One region of the Paenibacillus sp. HJGM_3 genome, then DNA from elsewhere that is predicted to be linked to it. Evidence: riboswitches for the same ligand, from Rfam matches in the RefSeq annotation. Region 1 holds a riboswitch; each other region holds the start of a gene.
What was found. Region 1 has a riboswitch for cyclic di-AMP ahead of ACI5FR_RS31145 (C40 family peptidase). Riboswitches for the same ligand answer to the same signal wherever they lie in the genome.

Region 1 (4,161 bases):
CGAATCGGGATGGACAACCTGTCGTGATCGGGACAAGAGCAGATGGAAACCCTACGGCTCTCGGCACAGTGGACGGCTGGGGCTACTGGTGGGGGGAAAAGTTCAACTCCGCGAGACGCGTGCTGCCTGACGATGCGATCAAGGGGATGGCGGGACATACGGCCAAAGCGCCGGTTATTCCGAATTCGTACGTCCTTCCGCCGCAGAAGCCCGTTCCGCAGTGGACGCCTCCTACAGGGGGGCAAACGCAACCGACGCCGCAGCCGACACCACAGCCACAGCCTTCACCATCGCCACAGCCGACACCATCGCCGCAGCCTAGCCAACCGCAAGCCAAAAAACAGTATGTCGTTACGCAGCACGGATGGGTGGGCCTGAAAGCTTCCGCAAGCTTGAGCTCCGCGGATGTCGGACGTCTGCAGCTCGGCCAAAAAGCCGAATTGATCAAAAAAGCGAACTCGTATTGGTATCAAATCAAGTGGAATGGAAAGACCGTTTACATAACGACCAACAGCAAGTATACGAAAGTGATCACCGAGTAAATAGCATCCTATTTTAACAGTAAAAGCTTAATTTAACATTAACCTGGAAACATTTGCGTCATGAATGCCCAATTCTCCCATGTTAGAATAAAAACGTTTCCAACCAATCTCAATCATTCAATAGGATTGGAAGCAAAACTAGAATAGGCCGAAGCTTCTTATAAAAAAGCACGGGGGACCCATTCCTATATGGGGTGAAGCCGCAAGAGCGGCAGGGTGATTACTCTTTGACCCTAATCCGACAGCTAACCTCGCAGGCCGCGAAAAGGAGAGGATTTACTTGAATCGCTTTGCGAAAGTAGTGTTGACAGGTGCCTTGGCACTGAGCCCCATCATCGGAGCCGTCTCCGTTTCCGCTGAAACGGCAGCGCCGACAGACACTCTGGCTGTTAGCAGCCAATTGGCTGTAGCCGCAGCTTCAGCAGACGCCAAACGGGAAAAAGTAGTCCAAACTGCACTATCCTTGAAAGGCCAAGTCCAATATGTAAATTGGCGGAACCGGCAAGAAGCCCACGCGCCGTACAAGACGGACTGCTCCGGGTTTACGTACCTGGTGTACCGACTGGCTAACGTTGGCGTAGGTTTGGTCAACAAGGACGATGACTCTCAAGCCAAAGTAGGGACGAAAGTGGCATGGGGCAACTTCAAAAAAGGCGATTTGATTTTCTTCGGCAATATCGGCAGCTCCAAGAGCTTGAGCGATGTAGGCCATGTCGGGATCTACATTGGCGACGGGAAGATGATACACAACGCCAACGGCAGCAAAGACGTCGTCATTTCGGACATTTATAACAGCAGCTATTACAAGAGCAGATTCTCTGTTGCTAGACGCGTCATTAATGACACGCAACAATCGCAACCGTCGCCACAGCCGCAGCCAAGTACGCCGCAAGCGAAGAAACAATATGTCGTTACGGACCACGGATGGGTTGGCTTAAAAGCTGCCGCAAGTCTGAACTCGGCTGATATGGGTAGGCTGCAATTAGGTGAGAAGGCCGAATTGATCAAAAAAGCGAACTCGTATTGGTACCAAGTCAAGGTGAATGGGAAAACGCTTTACATTACTACAAACAGCAAATATACGAAAGTGATCACGCAGTAAGAAGCATGCTATTTTAACAGCGAATGCTTAATTTATCATTAAACTGGAAACATTTACGCCATGAATTTGTCCTTTCTCGCATGTTAGAATGAAAAAGCTTCATCAAACCTCGATCGAATCGATAGGTTGGAAGCAAAAATTCTAATATAAAGGCCGAAGCTTGACATAAAAAAGCACGGGGGACCCATTTAACTATGGGGTGAAGCCGCATGAGCGGCAGGGTGATTACTCTTTGACCCTAATCCGACAGCTAACCTCGCAGGCCGCGAAAAGGAGAGGATTTATTTTGAATCGCTTTGCGAAAGTAGTGTTGACAGGTGCTCTGGCACTGAGTCCTATCATCGGAGCCGTTTCGGTTTCCGCTGAAACCGCAGCGCCTACGGACACCGTGGCAGCAAGCAGCCAATTGGCTGTAGCCGCAACTTCGGCAGACGCCAAGCGGAACAAAGTAGTCCAAACCGCACTGTCCTTGCAAAACAAAGTCCAGTATGTCAATTGGCGGAATCGGCAAGAAGCGCACGCACCGTACAAGACGGACTGCTCCGGGTTTACGTACCTGGTGTACCGACTGGCTAACGTTGGCGTAGGTCTCGTGAACAAGGACGATGACTCTCAAGCTAAAGTAGGGACGAAAGTGGCATGGGGCAACTTCAAAAAAGGCGATTTGATTTTCTTCGGCAACATGGGCAGCTCGCATAGCAAGAGCGACGTAGGTCATGTCGGGATCTACATCGGCGACGGCAAAATGATTCACAACCTCAGCAGCAGCCGAGACGTCACGATTACGAACATCTACAAAAACAGCTACTACAAGAGCAGATTTACCGTTGCAAGACGCGTTATTAACTAAGCAACAAAAGTAAACCAAGCGTCAGCCGCCCGTTCGGGCTGCTGGTGCTTGGTTTTTTTTGTTGCATTAGAGCATTATAAATCCAGGGATCCCCGCTTACAGAACCTTCAATCCGCTTTGGTCCGGATTCAAAGGAATGTGTCTTTTCACGTGCTGGTGCATTTTGGACATGCGTTCCCATTCGCCACCCGACGTGTCCGCAGGCTTCTTAAGCGCGCCCGCTAGCGGTACGACTCGGAAGACCGGCTTATTCCCGGATTTATACACGCGCACCCAGGTTGGAACGAAGTCCACATTCATGATTTGGGTCGTGCCGTCGTCTTGCTTGCGGACATGGATCTGGGTAATGACCCCAGTCAGCGTATGATCGTTTTTGTACAAGCGCGTGGAGATGAAGTTGCCAAGCGAGTACGCGGCAAACTTTTTCTTGCTTGCCCCGGACCGCTCCTTTACTTTATAGAAGACCGCGGGTTGAATTACATGGGAATGGGCGCCCAGAATAATATCCGCCCCATGTTCGAACATTAATTGAACGAGCTTTTTTTGCTCCGGATTGGCCGTTTTGCTGTATTCTCTTCCGAAGTGCATACACGCCACGATGAGATCGACCTCTTTGCTCTTCAGCCGCTTGATGTCTTCGACGATCCGCTTCGGGTCAATCAGGTTCACCGCCCACGCCGAACTTGCGGGCAAGGGCATGCGGTTCGTGCCTTTCGTATAGGCGAGCACCCCGATTTTGATCCCCTTCACCGTTTTGATCAACGTTTCCTGCGACTCGCTCGGCGTGCGTGCGGTACCCGTATGGGCGAGTTGATGCTCGTCGAGCACCTTCAACGTTCGCTTAAGTCCGCTCACGCCATTGTCGATACAATGATTATTGGCCGTGGAGAGCACGTCGAACTTGAGATTTTTCAATGTAGCGGCGAATTGATCCGGACAATTCAGCAGCGGCCACCCTGTCTTCGGGTTCCTCTTGGGTACCGTATAGCCTCCATCGGACCGCGTGGTTGAGGTAGGCCCAGCGAAATTCGTTTCCAGATTGCCTATCGTAAAGTCGGCGTTGCGCAAATACGAGGCCACGGGCTCGAAGATCGGATCGAAGTCATAACGTTTGTCCCCGGAAACCCGAGCCGACGCGATAATACGGCTTTTGATCAACAAGTCCCCCACCGCTGCAATTGTAATGTCAGTACTCATGGCTCATCTCCATTTGTTAGGTCAATATAGACCATCATATGATCCCGGCCCTTGTCCGGCCTTAGATATCCGCCCAGTTTTGGCGGTCTCCCTTTATCCCCCTTACTCCCTATCGGCATGGTACTCTTTTGCGGGGTATGGAATAGGATACAGTACGTCGATAGAAGCCTATTCATCAGACGTGCAACCGTTGTACAGCACACGGAGGAGATCCTACAGTGAATGGAAGAATGCACAATTATCCGGGCAGAAAATGGCTGAAGCACGAGTCGCTCTGGAGCGAAGAGGAGATTCGCCCCCATTTGCCCGAAACGGAGCTGTTTTCGGCAGACTCTTTCACCCGGATGGTCGACAAGCACCCCGTCGTCTTCCTGAAGCCGGACTTGGGCATGAAGGGACAGGGAGTTATAAAAGTAACCAAGGACGGAGACGACATCGTCGTTCGGACAGCTACCAGCACACATACGTAC
Region 2 (4,161 bases), on a different contig from region 1:
GGCCACCGCTTCGTTCCGTCTCCGGATCCGATGGCCAGCTCGGCGGTCGGAGACGATCAGGTGGAGGATGGACATGCATCGGTCCGTTGTCCGCAATGCGAAGGCACGATGGAGCGCTACACGCGCAGGCATTTCTCGTACAACACGCCCGAAGGGGCTTGCGAAGGCTGCGATGGCCTCGGCCATACCGTGAGCCTAAATCTGGATGCCGTCTTCGACCAAGAGAAGAGCTTGAATGAAGGCGGCGTAACGATCTGGTTCGACGCTTGGCTCAAGTACAACGTGTCCATCATGAAAGCGGCGGCCGATCACTACGGTCTAACGTTCGATCCGGATGTGCCACTCAAGGATTACAACGCCGTCCAGCGAGACTTGCTCTATTATGGCGTAGAGAGCGAGTCATTTATCGCCCATTATCCCGACGTAAAACCGCCCAAATCGGTATCGGGAGGCAAATATGAAGGTGTCGTAACCGGAATCTGGAGACGGTACAAAGAAAAGGGGGGCGAATCGGGGGAAGCGGCGCTGTTCCAGGAAGAGACGTGCGCCGTCTGCCATGGAGCCCGGCTCAAGGCAGCCATCCGCCAAGTCATGGTCGGCGGCGCAGCCATCTCCGACATCTCCGGATGGGCGCTCCAGAACGCACTCTTCTGGCTCGAGCGGCTCATGGGCGAGCTGCAGCCGGACGCCCGAGAGCAAGTGGAATCGCTGCTCCACGATTTGATCGTTCGGACGGGACGCATTGTCGACGTCGGGCTCGGGTACTTGTCGCTGAGCCGCCAGTCGATCACGCTGTCCGGCGGGGAAGCGCAGCGGCTGCGTCTTGCCTCCATCATAGGGTCGGGACTGACCGGCGTGCTGTACATCCTCGACGAGCCGACCGCGGGCCTGCACCCCCGCGACACGGCGGGGCTGATTCAAGTGCTGCAGCAGCTGCGGGACCTAGGGAATACGGTGCTCGTCATCGAGCACGATGTCGAGATGATGCGCGCTGCAGACCACGTGATCGACATGGGTCCCGGGGCCGGCAGCTTCGGCGGAAGGGTCGTCGGGGAAGGGACGCTGAAGGAATTGATGGCGAACCCCGAGTCGGTCACCGGTACTTTCCTGCGGGAAGAGGATGTTCGACGCTTGGGTGCAGCCCAAGGTCGAAGGAGACGTCCGGGGACCGGTCAAGTGCTCCAAGTCCGCGACGCGTACGAGCGGAATCTGAAGCATATTGACGTAGCGTTCCCGCTCGGCTGCCTCGTCGCCCTCACCGGCGTCTCCGGTTCCGGCAAGTCGACGCTGCTGTTCGATCTCGTCGCCGCCGGAGGCCGTGACGAGCAGCAGCGCCACGGCTGCGCGAGCATTACCGGCTTCGGCGCGATCGACAACATCGTGACCGTCGACCAGTCTCCGATCGGCAGGATGAGCCGGTCCAATGTGGCGACGTATACGGACGTGTTCACCGCGATGCGGAATCTATATGCGGGATTGCCGGAAGCGAAGCAGGCCGGGCTGACGGCGAAGCACTTCTCGTTCAACACTCCGGGCGGGCGCTGCGAGCACTGCCAAGGGCTCGGTGTCGTACCGATGGATATGTTCTTCCTGCCCGGGCTTGAGGTACGCTGCCCGGTTTGCCGCGGCAAGCGGTTCCAGGATGAGGTGCTGCGCATCACTTACAACGGACTGTCGATCTCCGAGCTGCTCGATCTGACGGTCCAAGAGAGCCTGCCGCTCCTGCAAGGGCGGACGAAGATGGATGGACAGATCGCGCTGCTGAACGAAGTGGGCCTCGGTTATCTTCATTGGGGCCAGTCGATCGTAACGTTGTCCGGCGGCGAGGGCCAACGGATCCGGCTGGCCAAAGAGCTGAGCGGGAAGACGAAGCGTCATTCCCTCTATTTGCTGGACGAGCCGTCCACCGGGCTGCATCCGCGCGATACCGCGCAGCTGCTCATCTTGCTGAACCGGCTGGTCGACGCCGGCAATACGGTCATCGTCGTGGAGCACAACCTCGATGTCATCCGCGAGTGCGATTGGGTCATCGACATCGGGCCCGATGGGGGAGACAAGGGCGGTGAAGTAATTGCGACCGGCAGCCCGGAGCATGTCGCGACGATCGACGCCTCCCATACGGGTCGTTATTTAAGAGAAGTGTTAAGGTAACGGCGCATACGTCTGACAGGAAGCCTTCATATCCGGTACTCGGATGGGGGCTTCTTCGTTTGGAACGCGGTCCGTTAGAACGAGAAATACGAAACCGATCGCCGCAAACATTCATCCTCCTCCAGCTGGAAGGGGTCGTGCGCGGGAGGGTATTCGATATTGTCAGCCAGGTCGTTAAGCGCTGCGGCAACCAGATCGCCTCTCACCGTACCCCAGCAAAGCCGATTGCCTTGAATGACGTGAAACGCTTCGGGGATGGAGAGGCCCTTGAGTGGAGTATAGACCGCTGCCCATTTAACGAGGTCGAGCGGCTGTTCTCCGCGGGGCAAAGCGAACGAGCCCCAGCCGACCGCACCCCGGGCCGCCATTCTCAACAATCCGGTGTAGCCCCGCTCTCCCGACCCGGGAGCAAAGCCTTCCAACCAATCGTAATCGAACAGGAACAGTTTCATTGAACCGATCCGGTAGAGGGTTAAGTCGGATTGGCTCAAGTCAGGCAGCGCTTCGATTGCTTTCACCATTAGGCGGAGCTCCTTTGCAGATCATATTGGGCAGATCGAGTAACAAGTACAACAAAAAAGAAGCCCGAACAGAGAATGTCTGTTCTCGGGCTTCCCGTGTCGCAACGCGTGCAGGGCGTGGCGAATTGGATGAGCGAGTCAGGCTCTCTCAATGACGCTTGCGAGGTTAGCTGTCGGATTCGGGCTTGAGAGTGCCCTACCTTGGCGGATGCCTCGGATTCACCCCATGGATTCGATGCCGCCGCGACGGCTCGTTCCGGTGGTTCCCCCGCTTCCTGGATCGGAATTCAGCGTTTTGACTACATATGGATTTGTTGAACCAAATGATACGACGAACAAACGACATTGTAAAACCGGATGCAGCGAAGGAAAAGAGGGTATTGGACCTATTTGGGAAAGGAAAGCGGATAAACTTGCCTGGGACTTTCATTATCTTGCCTTTTGCTCTACGAAGCTCATCGTTGCTTAATAGGGAGAGGGAAGCCGATTTCTCCGATTGCATGGCTCCGAATCCTGTGCTACGTTAGATGTGTAAACGTTTAACTAACTGAACCGCAAGAGTTAGGAGGTGTTCAGGACAAGGTGCGCAAGCTGACCATCAAAGATGTAGCAAAGGTTGCGGGAGTATCTACGGCTACTGTATCGAGGGTGTTAAACGGAACCGGATATGTCAGCGACGAAGTCCGGCAGCAGGTGCTCAGCACCGTGCAGACCTTGAACTACCAGCCGAACGCGATCGCCCGCAGTCTCAAGCTGGACCGGTCCCGCAGCATCGGCATGATCGTACCGGATATGACGAATCCGTACTTCACGGCGATCGCTGGCACGCTGCAGCGCAAACTGCTGTCCGCAGGGTACCGGGTGCTGTTCATGGATTCGGACGAGAATCCCGAGAAGGAGCGGGAGGCGCTCGACGTGCTGCGCAGCAGCCGGGTCGACGGCATCGTACTGGCCGGCACCGGCGGCAACAAGGAGCAGCTGCGCCATATATTGGGGGCAGGAATTCCGCTCGTGCTAGTAGACCGCAGCATCACGGGCGTCGGGGCCGATCTAGTCATGGAGGACAACCGGTCGCCGGCGAGCGATGCCGTCACTTTCTTGCTGGAGCGAGGGCATACGCGCATCGGGATCGTGGGCGGCCCCAACCATATCAGAACCGCGAACGAACGACACGGGGGCGTTGTCGAAGCGTTTGAAGCGGCAGGCATCCCGATGCCGAGCGATACGGTCGTTCAAGGAGATTTCACACGCGCCTCCGGCAAACAGGCGATCCGATCGCTTCTGTCGTTGCGGGAACCCCCGACTGCCGTCTTCTCCGCCAACAACGAGATGACGTTCGGGTTGTATCTGGGGATGAAGGAGCTCGGGGTCGCAACGGATAGCTTAGAGGTGGTGTCGTTCGGCGACCTGGAATTCGCTTCGCTATTCCGGCATCGATTGTCGGTGATCGTACAAAACCCGGAATTGATCGGGGAAACGGCGGCTGAAA
Region 3 (4,161 bases), on a different contig from region 1:
AGTCCTTCAGCAGGATCGTCGTCAGGATGCTGGACTGGATATCGTCGCCGATCGCCACGATAACGCAGTCGAAGTTGCGGATGCCAAGCGCCTTCAGCGTCTCCTCGTCCGTACAGTCGGCGGCCACGACATGCGTCAGCTTATCCGACATTTCGTCTACGACCTCTTCGTTTTTGTCGATCCCCATGACCTCGAAGCCTTGCTGGATCAATTCCGCCCCCACACTGGAGCCGAAGCGGCCGAGCCCGATGACTGCGAATTGTTTTAATTTCATTGTTACTCATTTCCCCTAACCGATAATAATTTTGCCTTCCGGGTGCCGGTACAGCTCTTTCTCCGCCTTAGGTCCAAGCGCATAAGCGAGCGTCAAGGGCCCGAGTCGACCCGCGAACATCGTAAGCATGATCAGTATTTTGCCGAACACCGTCAAGTCGGGCGTAAGTCCCATGGTGAGCCCAACCGTACCGAAGGCGGAAGTTACCTCGAACAATATCATCAGGAAGTTGTGATCCTCCGTGGTAGACAGCACCATCGACACGAACACGAGCAGGGACAACGCAACAATGGTCAACGTGATGGCCTTGTAGATGCGGTCCTTCGCGAGCCGGTAATGGAACAACACGATGTCTTCCTTCCCGCGGATCATGGCGATCACGGCCCCGATCAAGGTAGTGAAGGTCGTCGTCTTGATCCCGCCCCCCGTCGAACCCGGCGATGCACCGATGAACATAAGGATGATCGTGAAAAATTGCGTCGCCTGCCTCATCCCGACAATATCGATCGTATTGGCTCCAGCCGTACGCGGGGTAACCGATTGGAAGAAGGCGCCCCAAATTTTGCCCGTCCAATCCAGCGGACCCAGCGTAGCCGGATTCGTATATTCGAACACATACACGACAATCGCGCCGATCACGATCAGGAACGATGTGGCGGACAGCACGACCTTCGAGTGCAGCGATAGTTTGCGAGTTTTGGGGTACTCAATCGCATCCGAGATGACGATAAACCCGAGCCCGCCCAAAATAATGAGCAGCATCGTCACCAGATTCACGATCGGATCATCCACATACATCGTCAAGCTGCGGAACCCGCCGAAAATATCGAATCCGGCGTTGTTGAACATGGCGACTGCGTGGAAGATCCCGAAGTACACCGCCTTGCCGACACTCATATCGAACGACCAGCGGATCGCATACAGAAGCGCAGCCGTCAATTCGATCGTGAGGGAATACACCAGCACCTTGCGAATGAGACGTACGATGCCCTCCATGCTCCCTTGGTTCATCGCTTCCTGCAGGATAAGCCTTTCCTTCAGGGAGATTCTTTTGCGGAGCACGAGCGCGATCAGCGTCGCCATCGTCATGAAGCCGAGTCCACCGACCTGGATTAGGATCATAATGACAACTTGACCGAATACGCTGAAATAAGTGCCCGTATCCACGACGACGAGTCCCGTCACGCATGTCGCCGATGTAGAAGTGAAGAGGGCATCGATAAAGTCCAGGCCTAGTCCGCTGGAAGAAGATATCGGAAGGGACAGCAAGACCCCGCCTAACAGGATGATCCCCGCAAAACCAAGCGCCAAAATTTGCGGAGGCGTAAGTTGGAGAAACTTTTTCGTTACACTCAAGCTGGGGTCACCTCAATTGTATCCTGGGAAAAACGGGAGGAAGGCAGCAGAAAAAAGGCATCGGAAGCCCAATGCCCTTGCGGTCTGGTTCCCTGTCATAGCCTACGAGGTTAGCTGACGGATTCGGGTGGCAGGCCACCCTATTCGCTGACGATGCCGAGCATCGCTGGCAAAATTCACCCCTACTTAAATGGTTCCCCCGTTTTCCCTTGGAAATTCGGCTTTTTTGTTCAATTGATTCGTATTATAGTCCTCTTCCCAGCGTAGTACAAAGTCTTTTTGGGCCGAAATAGCGCTCGGAAAGCGTTAACACTCAGGAATTGGCGAGGCCAGAGCATTCTTTTCATCGACTAGCCTGAACTATTGAGCGGTTTCTTTCGTTTTAGCCATAATAATAGAGGTGAGGAGGGAAAGTTGGTTTTCCCGGCGAGGTGTGCTAACTTTTAATTACGAATCCCCGACCAAGTTTATCCAAGTTTCAAAATTTTTCGGAAGCGGTCTTAAAAAGGAGCTCTTGTATGCGCATATTCGTAAACCGTTATCGCTGGATCGCTTTGGCTGTGATCGGCCTCGCTCTGTTCGTCGCCACCAATTGGCTGCCTGTCGCTAACGGACGAGACGGCACCAAGCTCTCGGTCGAAACCGACCGCGCTCTGACGAAGCAGGCGGCTGCCGCGGCCGCAGAAGCGTGGGTGAAGCAGCAGACCGGCGGAACTTCCCCTTTCCGTATCGTCGGCCCGGTCTCGTTCCAGGTTGATACCGTGCTGAGCGGCTATTTAACCAAAGAAAAGCTCGCACCGGCTTATGCCGAACGCTACCGGACGCTGTATCCGGTTGAATATTGGCAGGTGGAGATGGAGAATAGCTCCGGCGCTCGTTACTTGGTGGACATCGAGATGGAAAAGGGCGCCGTGGCCGGTTGGCGCAGGCAAGCGGTCGGTTCGGCCCCGGCCAAGGAAGAGGGACAACGGATCGCGGAAACTTATTTGAGGCAAAATGCGTTACTGCCGCAATCATACACCGTGCGAGGGCCGGATTCGAAGCATCCTTACCGCTATGTGTTCACAATCCCGGGAGAGCGCATAGGAGACGCCGTACTGGAGCGCGAGGTGGAAGTGCGCGGACTAGAGGTAACCGCCTACCATGCGGGCTTTCAAGCGCCTGACGCCTACAAGGCTTGGCTGGACCGACAGGAATCGGCCTCCGGCGGCATGTCGCGCTGGAATTTGATCCTGACCGCTATCATGGCGTTAGGCGCGATCTATTATGCGATCCGGCTGCGCAAGGTGACGGCGTTCCGCCGAGGGGTTCTGCTCGCCCTGGTGTTCGTGGGGCTGTACGCCCTGAACAACTGGAACCAGCTGCCGGCGATGCAAGCGCTCGGCTTCTCCGAAAGCCCGGATCCGTTCAGCGGTCATGCGACAGCGATCGCGCTATCGATCATCTCGACCCTGTTCGCGGCTGCCTTGGGCTTGGTTACGTACTTGTCTCTCACCGCAGGGACGACCATGTGGCGGGTGTACGATGGCGCCGCCTGGCCTCGCTGGGGGGAAACCGAGTTCGGCCGGGAGACGCTGCGCTCGATGGGACGCGGCTACGGGCTCGCCTTGTTCATGCTCGGCCTGCAGGGCGTCATGCTGTGGATCGCGCAGGCGGGGTTCGGCATGTGGTCGGTGAACGACCCGAGCAGCTCGTACTACAACTTGCTGCACCCGGGCTTGTTCCCGCTCATGGCCTGGGCTGCGGCGATATCCGAAGAGGCGATCTACCGATTATTCGGCGTCGCCTTCTTCCATCGTCTGATTCGGCATAAGTTCATCGCCGTGCTCGCGCCGAGCCTGATCTGGGCGTTCAACCACACGCTGTATCCGATCTATCCGGTGTATACGCGGCTGATCGAGGTTACGCTGCTTGGGCTCCTGTTCGGCTATGCCATGCTGAAGTACGGCTTCCTGACGGCGCTCTTCGCCCACGCCGTCATTGACAGCACGCTGATGGCGCTGCCGCTCATCGGCGGTTCGGATGCCGGGCTGGCGCTCGCCGGCATCGTCTACCTGGCCTCGCCGGCGCTGGTAGCCGGCGCGATCTGGTGGTGGCACCGTCGTCGCGGCGCCCGGCTCAAGTCGTCGGGGTCGACTCTTCCCCCTGCAACGCCTTCTTGATGTCGACGGCCAGCTTCTCGCCGATTCCGAGCGACCGGAGCTCTTCGATGGTCGCTTCTCCGATTTTTTTGATCGATCCGAAATGCTTGAGCAGCGCCTTGCGCCGCTTCTCGCCTATACCCGGGATCGAATCGAGCCGGGAGGCGACCATGGATTTGGCCCGCGTCTCCCGGTGGAAGGTGATCGCGAAGCGGTGCACCTCGTCCTGGATACGCTGCAGCAAATAAAATTCCTGGCTGTCGCGCGGGAGCGGTATGACTTCCGCCGGATCCCCCATCATGAGCTGCGCCGTCTTGTGCTTCTCGTCCTTCACGAGGCCGCACACCGGGATATAGAGGCCCAGTTCGTTCTCTAGCACGTCCAAGGCGG

Region 2: it holds a riboswitch for cyclic di-AMP, as region 1 does, so the genes downstream of both, ACI5FR_RS07130 (hypothetical protein) here and ACI5FR_RS31145 (C40 family peptidase) in region 1, are expected to answer to the same signal.
Region 3: it holds a riboswitch for cyclic di-AMP, as region 1 does, so the genes downstream of both, ACI5FR_RS17190 (TrkH family potassium uptake protein) here and ACI5FR_RS31145 (C40 family peptidase) in region 1, are expected to answer to the same signal.

The regions. Positions count from the first base shown of each region.
Region 1 is NZ_JBJGED010000042.1:49,795-53,955, forward strand. Features, by position in the region: gene ACI5FR_RS31135 (NlpC/P60 family protein) at 1-542, shown strand, start outside; cyclic di-AMP (ydaO/yuaA leader) riboswitch at 679-817, shown strand; gene ACI5FR_RS31140 (NlpC/P60 family protein) at 823-1,644, shown strand; cyclic di-AMP (ydaO/yuaA leader) riboswitch at 1,786-1,924, shown strand; gene ACI5FR_RS31145 (C40 family peptidase) at 1,931-2,494, shown strand; gene ACI5FR_RS31150 (CapA family protein) at 2,591-3,691, opposite strand; gene ACI5FR_RS31155 (YheC/YheD family protein) at 3,910-4,161, shown strand, end outside.
Region 2 is NZ_JBJGED010000005.1:15,897-20,057, forward strand. Features, by position in the region: gene uvrA (excinuclease ABC subunit UvrA) at 1-2,151, shown strand, start outside; gene ACI5FR_RS07130 (hypothetical protein) at 2,226-2,672, opposite strand; cyclic di-AMP (ydaO/yuaA leader) riboswitch at 2,813-2,975, opposite strand; gene ACI5FR_RS07135 (LacI family DNA-binding transcriptional regulator) at 3,255-4,161, shown strand, end outside.
Region 3 is NZ_JBJGED010000015.1:4,574-8,734, forward strand. Features, by position in the region: gene ACI5FR_RS17185 (potassium channel family protein) at 1-274, opposite strand, end outside; gene ACI5FR_RS17190 (TrkH family potassium uptake protein) at 290-1,630, opposite strand; cyclic di-AMP (ydaO/yuaA leader) riboswitch at 1,716-1,863, opposite strand; gene ACI5FR_RS17195 (CPBP family intramembrane glutamic endopeptidase) at 2,149-3,792, shown strand; gene uvrC (excinuclease ABC subunit UvrC) at 3,749-4,161, opposite strand, start outside.